One region of the Rhodococcus sp. BP-349 genome, then DNA from elsewhere that is predicted to be linked to it. Evidence: predicted binding sites of a transcription regulator. Region 1 holds the regulator's gene; the other holds the start of a gene.

What was found. Region 1 encodes LexA, which represses DNA repair genes until DNA is damaged. Its sites were predicted from a motif close to CGAACANNTGTTCG; they were not measured.
Region 2: a site for LexA is predicted at 6,349-6,362, ahead of HQ325_RS02345 (HNH endonuclease signature motif containing protein). Genes of this name have one in related genera too.

Annotation. Positions count from the first base shown of each region.
Region 1 covers NZ_JABUDR010000003.1:835,789-843,765, reverse strand. Annotated here, with positions in the region: gene map (type I methionyl aminopeptidase) at 1-766, shown strand, start outside; gene hrpA (ATP-dependent RNA helicase HrpA) at 787-4,713, shown strand; gene nrdR (transcriptional regulator NrdR) at 4,715-5,212, opposite strand; gene HQ325_RS20310 (hypothetical protein) at 5,325-5,741, opposite strand; gene lexA (transcriptional repressor LexA) at 6,005-6,787, shown strand; gene HQ325_RS20300 (acyl-CoA dehydrogenase family protein) at 6,849-7,977, opposite strand, start outside.
Region 2 covers NZ_JABUDR010000001.1:478,515-486,491, forward strand. Annotated here, with positions in the region: gene HQ325_RS02315 (FAD-dependent oxidoreductase) at 1-1,653, shown strand; gene HQ325_RS02320 (TetR/AcrR family transcriptional regulator) at 1,668-2,369, shown strand; gene HQ325_RS02325 (SRPBCC domain-containing protein) at 2,419-2,775, opposite strand; gene HQ325_RS02330 (hypothetical protein) at 2,852-3,355, shown strand; gene HQ325_RS02335 (DUF6226 family protein) at 3,357-3,995, shown strand; gene HQ325_RS02340 (DUF72 domain-containing protein) at 4,071-4,928, shown strand; gene HQ325_RS02345 (HNH endonuclease signature motif containing protein) at 4,877-6,316, opposite strand; gene HQ325_RS02350 (hypothetical protein) at 6,654-7,016, shown strand; gene HQ325_RS02355 (hypothetical protein) at 7,013-7,174, shown strand; gene HQ325_RS02360 (polyprenol monophosphomannose synthase) at 7,231-7,974, shown strand.

The sequences.
Region 1 (7,977 bases):
GATCGAGCTCAAGGGCCCTGCCGAAATCGACAAGATGGCGGTGACCGGCGCGTTCGTGGCCGAGACACTGACGACGCTGTCGGAGCAGGCGCAGCCCGGCGTGAACCTGATGGATCTCGAACATCACTGCCGCGACCTCGTCGCCACCCGCGGCGCAGTGTCCTGCTATTGGGACTACGCCCCCGAGTTCGGCAATGGGCCGTTCCGCAACGTCATCTGCCTGTCGGTCAACGACCGTGTGCTGCACGGCCTCCCGTTCGACCACACGCTCGCGGCAGGTGACGTCCTCAGTCTGGACTTCGCAGTGTCCATCGACGGATGGGTCGCCGACTCGGCACTGACCGTCGTCGTCGGCGACAACCCTGATCCTGCGGATGTCGAACTGATCGAGAGCACCCGGCGTGCGCTGGATGCCGGCATCGCCGCGGCCGTCGTCGGTGGGCGACTCGGGGACATCTCGGCGGCGATCGAGAACGTCGCGCGCGAGACCGGAAAGCAGGTCAACACAGATTTCGGTGGTCACGGCCTGGGCCGGACGATGCACGAGGACCCGCACGTGGCCAACGTCGGTCGTGCGGGATCGGGATTGAGACTCAGGGCCGGGATGACCCTCGCGCTGGAACCGTGGTGGTCGCGCGGAACGGCGAAGCTCGTCATGGACCCGGACGGATGGACCCTCCGGTCGGCCGACGGAACCATGACCGCCCACTCCGAGCACACCATCGCGATCACGGACGACGGGCCACGCATCCTGACGCAGCGGTGACGGATAAACTGGCGTGAGCCATGTCGACATCTGCTCCCCCGTCCTCCGGACACACCCGCCGAGACCTGACGGCCCGCCTGTCCGACCTCACCTTCCGTGATGCCCACAGGCTGCGCCGTCGTCTCGACCGCAGCCGCAAGACCGCCGAACTCGAGTCGATCGCTGCCGAGATCGGCCGCGCCGAGGCGACGATCGCGTCGCGTCGCGCCTCCGTTCCCGCGATCACCTACCCGGAGGCGCTGCCCGTCTCCGCGCGCAAGGACGACATCGCCGCCGCGATAGCCGAGAACCAGGTGGTCATCGTCGCCGGAGAGACGGGATCGGGAAAGACGACGCAGATTCCCAAGATCTGTCTCGAACTCGGTCGCGGCGTCCAGGGAGTCATCGGACACACGCAGCCCCGGCGACTGGCGGCCAGGACGGTCGCGGAACGTATCGCCGACGAGCTCGGGCAGGAGATCGGCGACGCCGTCGGTTACACGGTCCGCTTCACCGACCACTCCAGCGACAACACCCTGGTCAAGCTGATGACGGACGGCATTCTGCTCGCCGAGATCCAGCGAGACCGGCTGCTGCGTCGGTACGACACGATCATCATCGACGAGGCGCACGAACGCAGTCTCAACATCGACTTCATCCTGGGATATCTCGCCCGGTTGCTCCCCCAGCGTCCCGATCTGAAGGTCATCGTCACCTCCGCCACCATCGACCCGGGCCGCTTCGCCCACCACTTCGCGGTGAACGGCGTCGACGCGCCGATCGTCGAGGTCTCGGGCCGGACATTCCCCGTCGAGGTCCGCTACCGTCCGCTCACTGTCGAGAACGGCGAGCAGACCATCGAACTCGACCCGGTCGACGCCACGTGCGACGCGGTCGAGGAGCTGCTCTCCGAGCCCGAGGGTGACGTGCTGGTGTTCCTGTCGGGCGAGCGCGAGATCCGCGACACCGCCGATGCGCTGAAGGATCGCCGACTGCGCAATGTCGAGATTCTCCCGCTCTACGCCCGGTTGTCCGCCGCTGAGCAGCACCGCGTCTTCACCGGCCACACCGGTCGACGAGTCGTGTTGTCCACCAACGTCGCCGAGACGTCGCTCACCGTGCCGGGCATCCGGTACGTCGTCGACCCCGGCACCGCGCGCATCTCGCGCTACTCGCTCCGCACCAAGGTGCAGCGTCTGCCGATCGAACCCATTTCGCAGGCATCGGCTCGTCAGCGGGCCGGCCGATGCGGACGTGTCGCGGACGGCATCTGCATCCGGCTGTATTCGGAGGAGGACTTCGAAGCCCGGCCGGAGTACACCGATCCCGAGATCCTGCGCACGAACCTCGCATCGGTGATCCTGCAGATGGCCTCGCTGGGACTGGGCCGCATCGACGCGTTCCCGTTCGTCGAGGCACCGGACCCGCGCAGCATCCGTGACGGCTTGGGACTGCTCGACGAGCTCGGAGCGCTGGAGTCGCAGGGCGAGGACGGGCCCGTGCTCACCCCGCTCGGCAAGGAGCTCGCCGGGCTCCCCGTCGATCCGCGCATGGCGCGCATGCTGGTCGAGGCCAACCGCAACGGATGCCTGCGGGAAGTTCTCGTCATCGTCTCGGCGCTCTCGATCCAGGACGTGCGCGAGCGGCCCGCCGAGCATCAGCAGGCCGCCGACGAGATGCACAAGCGCTTCGTCGTGGAGGGTTCGGACTTTCTCGCACTGTGGCAACTGTGGACGTATCTGGGAGACCAGCGACGAGAGCTGTCCTCCAACCAGTTCCGGCGCATGTGCCGATCGGAATTCCTGCACTACCTGCGCATCCGCGAATGGCAGGACCTGCACGGTCAGCTGCGCCAGATCACGCGCGGCCTGGGCTGGACCATGCCTGATGCAGGCGACTCCTCGGAGCCGAACCATGCCGTGATCCACCAGGCACTGCTGCCGGGACTGCTGTCGCACATCGGTCTTCGCGAGGGCGACAAGAAGGATTTCCTCGGGGCACGTGGGTCGACCTTCGCCGTCTTCCCGGGTTCGAGCCTGTTCCGCAAGCCGCCGCGCTGGATCATGGCGGCCGAGCTCGTGGAGACCAGCCGACTCTGGGCGCGCATGGGTGCGCGCATCGAGCCCGAGTGGGCCGAGAAGCTGGCCCCGCACCTGGTCAAGCGTCAGTACTCGGAGCCGCACTGGTCGACGAAGCGCGAAGTGGCGATGGCCTACGAGCGCGTCACGTTGTACGGGATTCCTCTCGCCGCCCGGCGGCCCGTCACTTTCAGCGGTATCGATGCCGAGGTCTCGCGCGACCTGTTCATCCGCCACGCCCTCGTACAGGGCGAGTGGCGCACGCACCACCGCTTCTTCCACGCCAACCAGGAGATGCGCAGCGACGCCGAGGAACTGGAGTCGCGCGCCCGCCGACGCGACATCGTCGTCGATGACGACACCCTCTTCGCCTTCTACGACGAGCGTGTACCTGCGACCGTGGTGTCGGCTCGTCACTTCGACCGGTGGTGGAAGAAGGCGTCCCGCACGACGCCGGACCTGCTGGACTTCGATCGCGCCACCGTCGTCAACCCGGACGCCGCCGCGGTCGTCGAGGGCGACTATCCCGACGCCTGGCGTCAGGGCGAGGCGCAATTCCCTCTGACGTATCAGTTCGAGCCGGGCACGGAGGACGACGGCGTCACCATCACCATCCCCATCGCCCTCCTCCCCCGCGTCGCCGACGTCGGATTCGATTGGCTCGTCCCCGGCATGCGCGTCGAGTTGGTGACGGCCCTGATCAAGACTCTTCCGAAGGAGTTGCGTCGCAACGTCGTCCCAGCACCCGACCACGCGGTGGCCGCCGTCGCGGCGATGCGTCCGAGGACGGAACCGCTCCTGGTCGCACTGTCGCGTGAACTCACCCGCATGGGTGCCGTGCCGATCGCACCGTCGGATTTCGAGCCGTCCGCGCTGCCCCGCCACCTGAAGATGACGTTCGTGGTGGTCGACGATCGCGGCCGTCGACTGGACAAGGACACGTCCCTCTCCGCCTTGCGCACCCGACTCGGTGCCGCCGCGGCCGCTGCGGTCGGCGTCGCCGCCAAGGACTCGGAGAAGGCTCCGGTGACACGGTGGACGTCCGAGACCATCGGCACACTCGAGCCCACTGTCACCCGAACGGTCAACTCGCAGAAGGTGACCGGCTATCCCGCTCTGGTCCCGGAGAAGGGCGGAGTCGCCGTTCGTGTCCTGGGCACCGCCGCCGAGCAGCGAGCAGCGATGCGCGAGGGCACCCGACGCCTCCTGCTCGACGCGATGCCGTTGTCGACGAAGAACCTGCTGACCGGACGCTCCCCGGCGCAGCGGCTGGCGCTGGGTCAGAATCCCCACGGGAGCATCGAGGCGTTCGTCGAGGACTGCCGCACCCTCGCCGCCGACGAGCTGATGATGAAGCACGGCGGCCCGGTGTCCACGCCCGAGGCGTACGCGGCGCTGGAGAAGGCGGTTCGGGGTGAACTCGCCGGCCGGACGGCCGCGGTGCTCCGCACGGCGGAGCCGTCTCTCGGTGCCGCGACAAGGGTCCGCCTCGCGCTCGACGACGCGACCGGTGACGCCGCGGACGACGTGCGCCAGCAGCTGGACGGGCTGATCTTTCCGGGGTACGTCTTCGAGACCGGCGAAGCGCACCTGCCGCATCTGCCGCGCTATCTCGACGCAGCCGAACGCCGACTACGCGCATTCCCGTCCAGCGCTCGCCGCGACGCGGCGGGGATGGACGTGCTGGACCGCGTCTACGCGGACTACGACGCCCTGCTCGGGTCGGTACCGGACTCGGTGGGCCGCAGCGATGCCGTGCGGGAGATCGCCTGGATGATCGAGGAGCTGAGGGTGAACTTGTTCGCTCAGACCCTCGGAACGCTGTACCCCGTGAGCGAGAAGCGGGTGCGCAAGGCGATCGACGACGTCCGACGCACAGTGCGACGGTGACTCACCGCTGAGCAGCGGGCTCCGCGTCCTCGGCGGGGGTGTCATCGTGCTCGGCACGATGGCGACGAAGGTCCTCGATCTCGCGTTCGAAGTCGTCCGCACTGCTGAACGAACGATAGACGGAGGCGAACCGGAGATAGGCCACCTCGTCGAGATCGCGCAGTGGCCCGAGGATGGCGAGTCCGACCTCGTTGCTGGGAATCTCGGCCGACCCGGAAGCCCGTACCGTGTCCTCGACCTGCTGGGCGAGCAGAACGAGCGCGTCGTTGTCGACCTGGCGGCCCTGGCAGGCCCGGCGGACTCCCTTGACCACCTTCTCGCGGCTGAAGGGCTCACTGACACCACTGCGCTTCACGACGGACAGCACCGCTGTCTCCACCGTGGTGAACCGTCGACCGCACTCGGGGCAGGAACGCCGTCGCCGGATCGCCTGGCCCTCTTCCGCTTCCCGCGAATCGACGACGCGTGAGTCGGGGTGGCGGCAGAACGGGCAGTGCATCGGACAGAGACCCCTCGATGGCTCGGGCAATTCCCGAGCGCCACGGCGGCTCTCGGTGTGTCCAGCGTACCGGGGCGGGCTCCGTCGGCCCCGGGGACGTGCCCGGTCGGTGTCAGCGTCCGGCGACGACGCCCATCTCCGCCTGCTGCGAGACGGACGGCTGTGCCGGAACGGCGGCGGAGCGCATGTTCGCCAGTCCCACCAGCCCCAGAGCGGACACAGCTGTGATCAGCGCCACAGCGACGGACGTCGCGAATCCGTGTCCACGACGAGTGCGGTGTTCGACCTGCGAGACACCGTTCGAGCGGCGACGGTAGTCGACGGCGCCGCCGTCGGGCCGGCGGGAATCACGCGGAGCGGGGCTGCGACGGACCGTCGTGCGCTCGCGGAGGTCGGTCATCGTGGACCCGGCCGCGCGGTCGGTCACACCCCAGTAGGAATCGTCGTCGCAGGTCCAGCGTGTGCGGCCGGGTGCGTGCATGTCGATGGAACGTGCGGTGCCGACAGTCAGCAGGTCACTTCGAGTCATTGCAACCACTCCTCGTGGATAGCCGGTGGCCGTCCGCGTCGCCGATGCACCGAGGTGTTCGAACAACACATTCGCCCACGCGTTCGAATGAACGCATGTTCGATGTATAGCAGTCCGGTCCGACAAAGTGCATCGAACACGCGACACGCTTCGAACAGGTGTTTGATCCGAGTCCCGTTTCGGTTTAGGTTCGACACACGCACAACGGACGTGACACCAGCACCACCTGCCCCACGTCCACTGCTACCGATGGAGGTATCTCGATGAAGGACGACAGCTCATCCGGCACGGTCGGCGGGCGCGCGTCAGCGACCGGCTCGGCCACGACCGCCGACACCGAGTCCGGTCTCACCGAACGTCAGCGGCGAGTGCTCGAGGTGATCCGTGCGTCGGTGGTCGAGCGCGGCTATCCCCCGAGCATCCGGGAGATCGGTGACGCCGTCGGGTTGACGTCCACCTCGTCGGTCGCGCACCAGCTGCGCACCCTCGAGCGCAAGGGATTCCTGCGCCGCGACCCCAACCGTCCCCGCGCCGTCGACGTACGTCTGCCGGGCGAGAACGGGCGCCCCGAAGAGGTCTCCGCCGTCGCGCAGGACGACCTCGTCGCCGCGGATACCACGAATCACCTCGACAGCGCGGACGCACCGTCGTCGGACGACGATCGCCTGCCCGCGCCGACTTTCGTCCCCGTCCTGGGGCGCATCGCCGCGGGTGGTCCCATCCTCGCGGAGCAGGCCGTCGAGGACGTGTTCCCGCTTCCGCGCGAGCTCGTCGGGTCCGGCTCGCTGTTCCTTCTCCGCGTCGTCGGTGAGTCGATGATCGACGCCGCGATCTGCGACGGAGACTGGGTCGTGGTCCGCCAGCAGAACGTTGCGGACAACGGCGACATCGTTGCCGCCATGATCGACGGCGAAGCCACGGTCAAGACGTTCAAGCGCACCGGTGGCGACGTGTGGCTGCTCCCCCACAACGACCTGTTCGAACCCATTCCCGGTAACGACGCCGTGGTCCTGGGCAAGGTCGTCACGGTGATGCGCAAGCTCTGATCCACGACAGACGAAAGCCGGCGCTGGACATCCAGCGCCGGCTTCGTCGTGTTCGGTGTGGTTACAGATCCAGCCCGCGGCCGATGATCTCCTTCATGATCTCCGTCGTACCGCCGTAGATGGTCTGCACGCGAGAGTCCATGTACGCCTTGGCGATCGGGTACTCCTTCATGTAGCCGTAGCCACCGTGCAGCTGCAGGCACCGGTCGATGAGCTTGACCTGGTTCTCGGTGGTCCACCACTTGGCCATGGCGGCTTCCTGCACCGACAGCTCGTTCGCGTTGAGCTGCTCGATGTACTTGTCCACCATGATGCGGACGGCAGTCGTCTCGGTCGCGCACTCGGCGAGCACGAAGCGTGTGTTCTGGAACTTGCCGATCGGCTTACCGAAGGCCTTGCGGTCCTTGCAGTACTGAATGGTCATCGCCAGCGCCGACTCCATCGCGGCGGCCGCGACGACGGCGATCGACAGACGCTCCTGCGGCAGGTTCTGCATCAGGTAGATGAAGCCCATGCCCTCCTCGCCGAGCATGTTGGCGGCGGGAATGCGAACGTCGGTGAAGCTGAGCTCCGCGGTGTCCTGCGCCTTCATACCGATCTTGTCGAGGTTGCGGCCGCGCTCGAATCCGGGCATGTCGCGCTCGACGACGAACAGGCTGAAGCCCTGCGCGCCCTTCTCCGGATCGGTGCACGCCACCACGATGATGATGTCGGCGTTGATGCCGTTGGTGATGAACGTCTTGGAGCCGTTGAGCACCCAGTCGTCACCGTCCCGGACGGCCTTGGTCTTGATGCCCTGCAGGTCGCTGCCCGTACCGGGTTCGGTCATCGCGATCGCGGTGATCAGCTCGCCGGAGCAGAAGCCGGGCAGCCAGCGCTGCTTCTGCTCGTCGTTGGTCAGCTCGATCAGGTACGGAGCGACGACATCGTTGTGCAGCGTGAACCCGATGCCGCTGTACCCGCCGGCCGTGGTCTCCTCGGTGACGATGGCGTTGTAGCGGAAGTCCTTGACTCCGCCGCCGCCGAACTCCTCCGGCACTGCCATGCCCAGGAAGCCCTGCTTGCCGGCCTCGACCCACACGCCGCGGTCGACGATGTTCTGCGTCTCCCACTCGGCATGGTGCGGCGCGACATGCTGCTCGAGAAACTTCTTGTACGAGCTGCGGAAAAGGTCGTGCTCGGCCTCGAAC
Region 2 (7,977 bases), on a different contig from region 1:
ATGCCCCACGTCGTCACCGGGACGTGCTGCGCCGACGCGTCCTGCGTCCTCGCGTGCCCGGTCAACTGCATCCACCCCGCGCCGGGCGAGCCCGGATTCGGCACCACCGACATGCTGTTCATCGACCCGGCCACGTGTGTGGGATGCAGTGCCTGTGTGACGGCGTGCCCGGTGGGCGCAATCGTTCCCGACACGAAGCTGACCATCGCCACGGCTCCCTACGCGGCCCTGAACGCCGAGTACTTCGAGAGGATGCCGCACGCCGATCGCACGCCGCTGGCTCTCGTTGCGCCCCAACGACGTCTGCGCCGCGGCGGCCCGTTCCGCGTCGCGGTGATCGGTGCCGGTCCGGCCGGGCTGTACACCGCGGACGAGCTGCTCAAGCATCCCGAGGTGGCGTCGGTCGACGTCTACGACAAGCTGCAGACTCCGCACGGCCTGGTGCGGCACGGCGTGGCGCCCGACCACGCGACCACAAAGAAAGTCACCGACCTCTTCGAGGCGATCGAGAACGAGCGCGGCTTTCGTTACGTGCTGGGCGCCGAGGTGGGCACCACTGTCACTGTGGCGCAACTGCAATCGGTATACCACGCGGTGGTGTTCGCCGTCGGCGCTTCGTCCGATCGCGCGCTCGGCATCCCGGGGGAAAGCCTGACGAGTTCGGTCGCCGCGACCGACGTCGTCGGGTGGTACAACGGCCATCCCGACCATCGGGACGCCGCCGTCACGCTCGATCACGACCGCGCCGTGGTGGTCGGCAACGGGAACGTGGCCCTCGACGTCGCGCGCATGCTCACCCGCGACACCGATTGGCTTTCGGAGAGAACGGATATCGCGCCGCACGCTCTCGACCAGCTCAGGAATTCGCGGATCCGCGAGGTGCAGATCCTCGGCCGACGCGGACCGGCCGACGCGGCCTTCACCGTGCCCGAACTGATCGGTCTCGCAGCACTCACCGATGTCGACGTCGTCGTCGAGGCCGATCCGGCGCAGCTGCAGGGTGACGACCAGCGCAGTCGCCTGCTCGCGGAGCTGGCTGCTCGACCGCACTCGACGGATCCCACGCGTCGCCGCATCGTGCTCACGTTCGCGGTGTCGCCGGTGGAGATTATGGGCAAGGACGGCCGGGTGACCGGCGTTCGAGTCGCTCGAAACGATCTCGTGGAGGGTGCTGACGGTGCCGTCGTCGCCGTTCCGACGTCCGACGAGTACGTCCTGGACGCCGGCCTGGTGGTGCGGTCGGTCGGCTTCCGCGGCGTCGGTCTGCCCGGGCTCCCGTTCGACGAGCGCACGGGCACCGTGCCCAATGATCGTGGGCGGGTGGCGCCGGGTGTGTTCGTCGTCGGGTGGATCAAGCGCGGACCGCGCGGCTTCATCGGCACCAACAAGACCTGCGCGCAGGAGACGGTGGAGGCAGTGCTCGACCACCTGGACTCAGACATCACCGAGCCGCACCACACGCCCGACGAGTTGATCGCAGCGGCGATCCCGCGGGCGGGTGACCTGGCGGCATGGCGTCGCCTGGATGCGGAGGAGCTCGCCCTCGGTCGACGGAACGGTCGGCCGCGCGTGAAGATCGTCGATCGGCTCGACCAGGAGGCCGTCGCGGCACGTGTGACGGTCAGGGCGCCGCGGAGACTACTGCGTACGTGAGATGCTTCGGTGCGATGAGCACCGAGCGCACCACCTCCGGTGACGGCCGGAGGCGACGGTGGGATCAGCACAACGCCGACCGCCGCCGTCAGGTGATCGCCGCTGCCCTCGACGTGCTCGAGCGGGGCGTGCAGGCAGGTGAGTGGGTCACGGCGCAGCAGATCGCCGACGAGGCGCGCATTCATCGCACCGGCATCTACCGCTACTTCGCCGACCGAGCCGACCTCGACGTCGCCATTCAGCGCACGATCTGCGAGCACCTGGAACACACCCTGACGGCGTCGGTGACACTCGAGGGTCTGCCGCGCTCGGTCGTGCAACGGGTGGTCGACTCGTACGTGCGCTGGGTCGTGGCCCACCCGACCTGGACGTACGTCATCGAGCAGAACGTCACCGGCTCGTCGGAGTCGCCGCTGCAGAGCACCATCGCCCGCGTGGCCGAGAAGATCGAGGTGGCCGTCGGCGGTTTCCTCGCCCTCGTCGACGCCCATCTGGGCGACGACGACCTGCGCCTGGTCGGACCGTGGGTGTCGAGCCTCATCTCCGGCTGCGTCGGCGCCGTGAGAACGTGGCGCGCACAGGAAGATTCGGTCGATCTGGACACGTTCGCCGCCTTCCTCGCCGACACCATCTGGCTGCAGATCACGGGCCTGGGCGCGTCGCGGGGGATCACGATCCCGAACGTGCCACTCGAGCGGGTGCTGGACGGCCCCTGATTCCTGGCGTCATGGTGGCTCGCACGCTCCCGTCCACTGCTTGGGTCGGTCACTGCCCGTAGGTAAATCGGAGGTTGCCATTGATCAGCCTGTCGATGCGCTTGCGCAAGCCACGAACGGCGTCGTCGTCCGGGCGCGGTGGGTCGAGAAGCAAGGTCCACCGGAGGTTCGTCCCAGCGCCATCGTCGGCCAGGTCGAATCGAATGAGAGCATCGGGTCTCGCCGGCCAGAGCGACGACCACACGACCAATGACGGCGGCTCGGACTCGATGACGCGCGGAAGTGACTCGTCGTCGAGCAGGTGCAACCACGGTCGTATGGTGTCGCGACCCGGGTGCACGAGATCGTCGAAGACCACATGACGGGGCGGTGGCTGGTTCTTCCGTCGGGTCACGACCTCGTCCATGCACCGAAACGTACGGTGTCGACGGCACCATGAAAAACAGTTTCTCGAGCACCGGAATGCTTGCCACACTGGACCGATGTGGGGCCCCGATCTCGGATACGTCGACGAATGGACGTTTCCGCTGCTCCCCGACTCCGGAATGGGTGCGCCCACCCAGATGGTCGACGCGTGTGTCGCGGTGGGGTCGGACCTGCACTGGCGCCGGTCGGGTGCGCACCTGGACCTCGACCGACTTCGGTGGACCCTCTCGCTCCACGAGACGGGTGTCGTCGGACTCGGCGTGAACTCAAGCGGCCCTCTCCCACGAATGAAGGCGAGCAACGTCGACGAGAGGACGCTCGGTATCGCGCGGTACACAGTTGACCTGCACATGGATCTGTCCCTCGCGGAGGCGACCGTGGTCATCGCTGACATCGTGCAGACCGAACTCGCGGGGTACCCGCCGTGGGTCGAGTGGCCCGTCGAGGAGAAGCGTCTGCTGTGGCCGACGGTCGTCGACGGGGAAGCAGTATGGCGCGATCCCCGCACCGACCGGGCGGTAGCACCGATAGGACTGCTCGCAGCGAGAGAGGATGACTGACGTGAGTTCGTACGTACGCCCCACGATCGAGGAACCGGTGTTCCGCGACTCCGACGGTCGGGTCATCGAGTACGGGAATCTGTGGGCCGACTCTCCGCCGGAGAGTGCCTATTCCGTGACCGAACACCCCGAACGCTATGCACCCCTTCATGCCGTTGCCGATGCCCTCATCGAGCACATACGCGAAACCTACGACGTCGAGATCGACGAGGGTCCTGAGGCCATTGCGGAGTTGGTTCGCCCGCATCGCGACACGACTCGTGCTGTTCGAATCCGACCGAGCGATTCCGACTGCGCGACACTGACACTGATCTTCACGTCCTACCCCGGCATCGGCATGCATGCAGGTCTGCTGCACGACTTCTCCTTCCCGAGCTGCGGGTGCGACGCGTGCGACTCGACGTGGCAGACAGAAGCAGACAGATTCGAGCGGCAGGTCTTCGCAGTGGTCACCGGCAACTACCGAGAACGTGTCGGACACGGGCAGCAGCCGTCGAGCGAGTACGCATTCACCTATCCCAACGGCCGAAACTCGGGCGGATCCCCCTCCGCGGGTGTGCCCGCAGCGCGTCTCGACGCTGCGGATCCCATTCTCCGTGCACTGCCTGACGGCTGGGCCGCCTGGCCACCGCGACCGTGATCGCACCAGGCCCCATGTGTCACAGCCCGGCGTGCGGGTATCTGCTGACAAAGGCCGAGAGGACGGAGGTAGTCGATGGAACTGCGCATCGGCATCTCCGGCTGGCGGTATGCGGGTTGGCGGGGCGACTTCTATCCCGCGGGGCTGGCGCAGCGGCGCGAGCTGGAGTACGCCTCGCGGGCCTTGACCTCCATCGAGATCAACGGCTCGTTCTACTCCCTGCAGCGGCCGTCGAGTTACCAGCGTTGGCGCGCAGAGACACCCGAGGGCTTCGTGTTCGCGGTGAAGGGGCCGCGCTTCGTCACGCACATGAAGAAGCTGGCCGGGGTGGACGCCGCGCTGGGCAACTTCTTCGCGTCGGGTGTTCTGGCGTTGGGCCCGCGGCTCGGCCCGATCCTGTGGCAGCTGCCGGCCACGTTCCGTTTCGACGCCACGAGGATGGCGGACTTCTTCGCGCTGCTGCCGCGGTCGACAACGGAGGCCGCTCGGCTGGGGGAGAAGCACGACGACAAGCTCGCCGACGACCGCGTGTTCCTGGACGTCGACGAGGACCGGCCGCTGCGACACTGTCTCGAGGTGCGGCATCCGAGCTTCGACTCAGCGGAGGCGTACGAGCTGATGCGGGCACAGGGCATCGGGTGCGTCGTTGCCTACTATGCCGGGAAATTCCCGATGCTCACCGAGGTGACCAGCGACGTGGTCTACGTCCGGTTGCACGGCGACACGGAGCTCTACGCGAGTGGGTACTCCGACGAGGCGCTCGGCCGGTGGGCCGAGCGCATCGGTGAGTGGCGAGCCGCGAAGCGAGACGTGTACGTCTACTTCGACAACGACGCCAAGGGCTACGCGCCGTGGGATGCGTTGCGGCTCATCGAGATGACTCAGGCCGCCGGCTCGTCGTCCTCCCACAGACAGTCCTGTGGGTGGTGGTAGTGGTTCACTCGGCCCGCCCTCGACGGGTCGATGAGGGCAGGCGGGTGCCACAGAGTGCGCCCGGCGTAAGGATGGCCTGGTGGCGCTGTGCTGGTGGACCATCCGAGTGCCCCGTCATGGACCATCGGGTGGTGCATGTCGCACACGAAGGTGAGCGACTCGATGTCTGTGGGCCCGCCGTCCTGCCACTCGTGGATGTGGTGCGCCTGCGTGGCGACGGCGGGGCGATCGCATCCCGGTGCTGTGCATCCGCGGTCTGTGGCCATGAGGACGAGGCGCTGGTCCTCACTGGCGATGCGGCGGGTGCGGCCGAAGTGCAGTGGTCTGCCGTCGTCGTCGCCGAAGACTGCGAGGTAGTGGTCGGCGTGCGATCCCATGCGGATGACGTCGCGGATCGGCATGGTGGAACCTGTTGCGGTGGTGGCCAGCCCGGTGCCCCGGATCAGATCCTCGAGCCGGGCGACGATGATGACCTTGACCGGCACACCACGGTGCTTGCCGAGATCGTCGGAGGACAGTGTGTCGCGCAGCAGTAGCTTCAGGGCATCGTGTCTGCGTTGCGGTGTGGTCCGGGTGTCGCGTCCGCGCGTCTCGTCGTCCGGTTCGACTGCGATGACGGGCGCGCGTGTGTCCTCGGGATTGCCCACTCCGGGCGCCGCGTACGTGCTGTTGTAGGCGTCGACGTACGCCGCGGTCTCGGGATCGAGCACGAACCTGCCGCTGAGCATGCCGTCGCTGTCCTGCTTGCCCATGAAGATGCCGCGCTTGCGGACGCGCTCCGGCGGGAGCTCGAACTCCCCTTCCTCGACGATGTGCGCGGTGATGCGCTCGGCGAGCGCGGTGAGCTCCGCGGGACGCACCTCGCGCGCCGCGTCGGCCAGGTGGCGCTCCGCGTGGGCGCGGGTGTCGGCATCCACGGCGGCGGGGAGGTTCTTGTCGAACGTCCGGATGACCGTCACGTGCGCCGGGTCGATGGCACCCTCGCGCAGCGCCGCGGCGGTGGCGGGCAGCTCGGGTTTCATGACGTCGCCGAGCAGGGTGGTCCTGTTGCCGAGCTGGGCGGCCACGGACAGACGAGCGACGGCGGCTGCGGGGTCGATGGTGAGGAGTTGAGCCAGTGCACCGGCGTTGTGCGCTCCGGTCTCCTCGAAGCCGCGCTGCTGGACGAGCTCGGCCAGCCACACGTGCGCCTGCGCCTGCCGCGACCGCGTCACCTTCTCGTCCCGCACCAGAAGGGCGAGACGGTCCGCGGTCCCGAGGTGCTGAGTGTCGTAGGCCGCGATGCGCCGCGTCAGCTCTTCCTGCGTGGCGACGAGCTGAGCGAGAACGGGGTCGCCGAGGGAGCCGTCGTCACGACGACCATTCCCCGCGTTTCCCCCCGAAAACATGCCTCACGGTACCTCGGCCCACCGACAAGAATCGACCATGTGTTCGAACTGCCTACATGCACGCACGCGGGCCGAACGCTCGTGGAGTGGCGTACCGCGTGGCGAGACGTGTACGGCCACTTCGACAACGACGCGACGGGCTTCGCGCCGTGGGATGCGATGCGACTCATCGACGTCCTTCGCTGGACTGCCCACCTGGCTGCGCTCCCCCGCCGCAGTCGAGCGTGCGGCCATGTAGGGCAACACAAGTGGTGCGTCCACGTCATGGTGTCGCTGCAGTCGGGCTGCTTCTCTGGACCAGGTGAGCGGCACGGGGTCGCCACAGGACGGGGGAGACGTGAGGTTCGGTCAGTGGGTCATGGGAGTGGTCACCGGTGGGGTGCTCGTGGTGGCAGGGGCGGGGACCGCCGAGGCTGCCGAGGTGCCGGACCCGGTGCGCGGTGTCGCCGAGTCGCTGGAGGTCGTCGTGGACGAATGCTCGTCGGGGATGCTGTCCGGTGCGCTGAGCGGCGCGAGTGTGGGCGGCATGCTGGGTGCGGCGGGAGGACCACTCGGTGTCGCGGTCGGTGCAGCGGTCGGGGGCTTCGTCGGTGAGGTCGGTGGGGGAGAGACGTCGTGCGAGGACCGAGTGGTCACGGGTCGTGCGGTGGCCGACCCCGATCAGATCACGCGTGGACATACGGGGGTACGCCGACGATGACCAGGCGACTCGATGCTCGCACCGCAGCCGCCCTCGCCGTTCTTCTCCTGGCGACGACGGTGGGACTGATGCTGGCCGGCGCACCGCCCGTCATGGTGTGGTGCGTCGCCGCGTCGGCGGTCTCGGCGGGGCTGCTGGCCATGGCCCCGCACCGCTGAGCGACGCGGTATGTCCGGTTCTTGCGATCTTCGGGCCGATCCATCACCATTCCACAGTGTCCGAAGCCTCCGCTGAGCCCCGCATCACCGTCGTCGTACCCACGTACAACGAGCGCGAGAATCTTCCCAAGCTGGTCGGAATGCTCACCGACCTGCAGATGAAGAACCTCGGCGTCCTCGTGGTCGACGACGGATCGCCGGACGGGACGGGCGACGTGGCGGACGAGCTCACCACCTCCGCCGCCATCCCGGTGAGTGTTCTGCATCGCACCACCAAGGACGGGCTGGGCCGCGCCTACGTGGCGGGCATCCTGCGCGCGTTGGAGGAGGGGGCCGACATCGTCGTGCAGATGGACGCGGATCTCTCGCACCCGTGCGAGGCCGTCCCGCGCATGGTGCAGCGTCTCCAGGAGTCGGACGCCGCCGTGGTGCTCGGATCACGCTACGTCTCCGGCGGCGCGGTGGCCGAGGACTGGCCGTGGCACCGCAAGGCGCTGTCGAAGTGGGCCAACCTCTACGTCAACGGCATCCTGCGGCTGAAGGTCAAGGACGCGACGGCCGGCTTCAAGGCGTGGCGCGCGTCGACACTCCGCACCATCGACGTCGCGTCCGTCGGCAGCAACGGCTACGCCTTCCAGGTGGAGATGAACTACCGCGTCGTCAAGCACGGTCTCCGCATCGCCGAAGTGCCCATCCGCTTCGAGGAGCGCGTCGACGGCACCTCCAAGATGAGCCTCGCGGTGCAGCTCGAGTCCGCGGCCGTGCCCTGGAAGCTTCTGCGCAGCGGGATAGGCAAGTAGCTG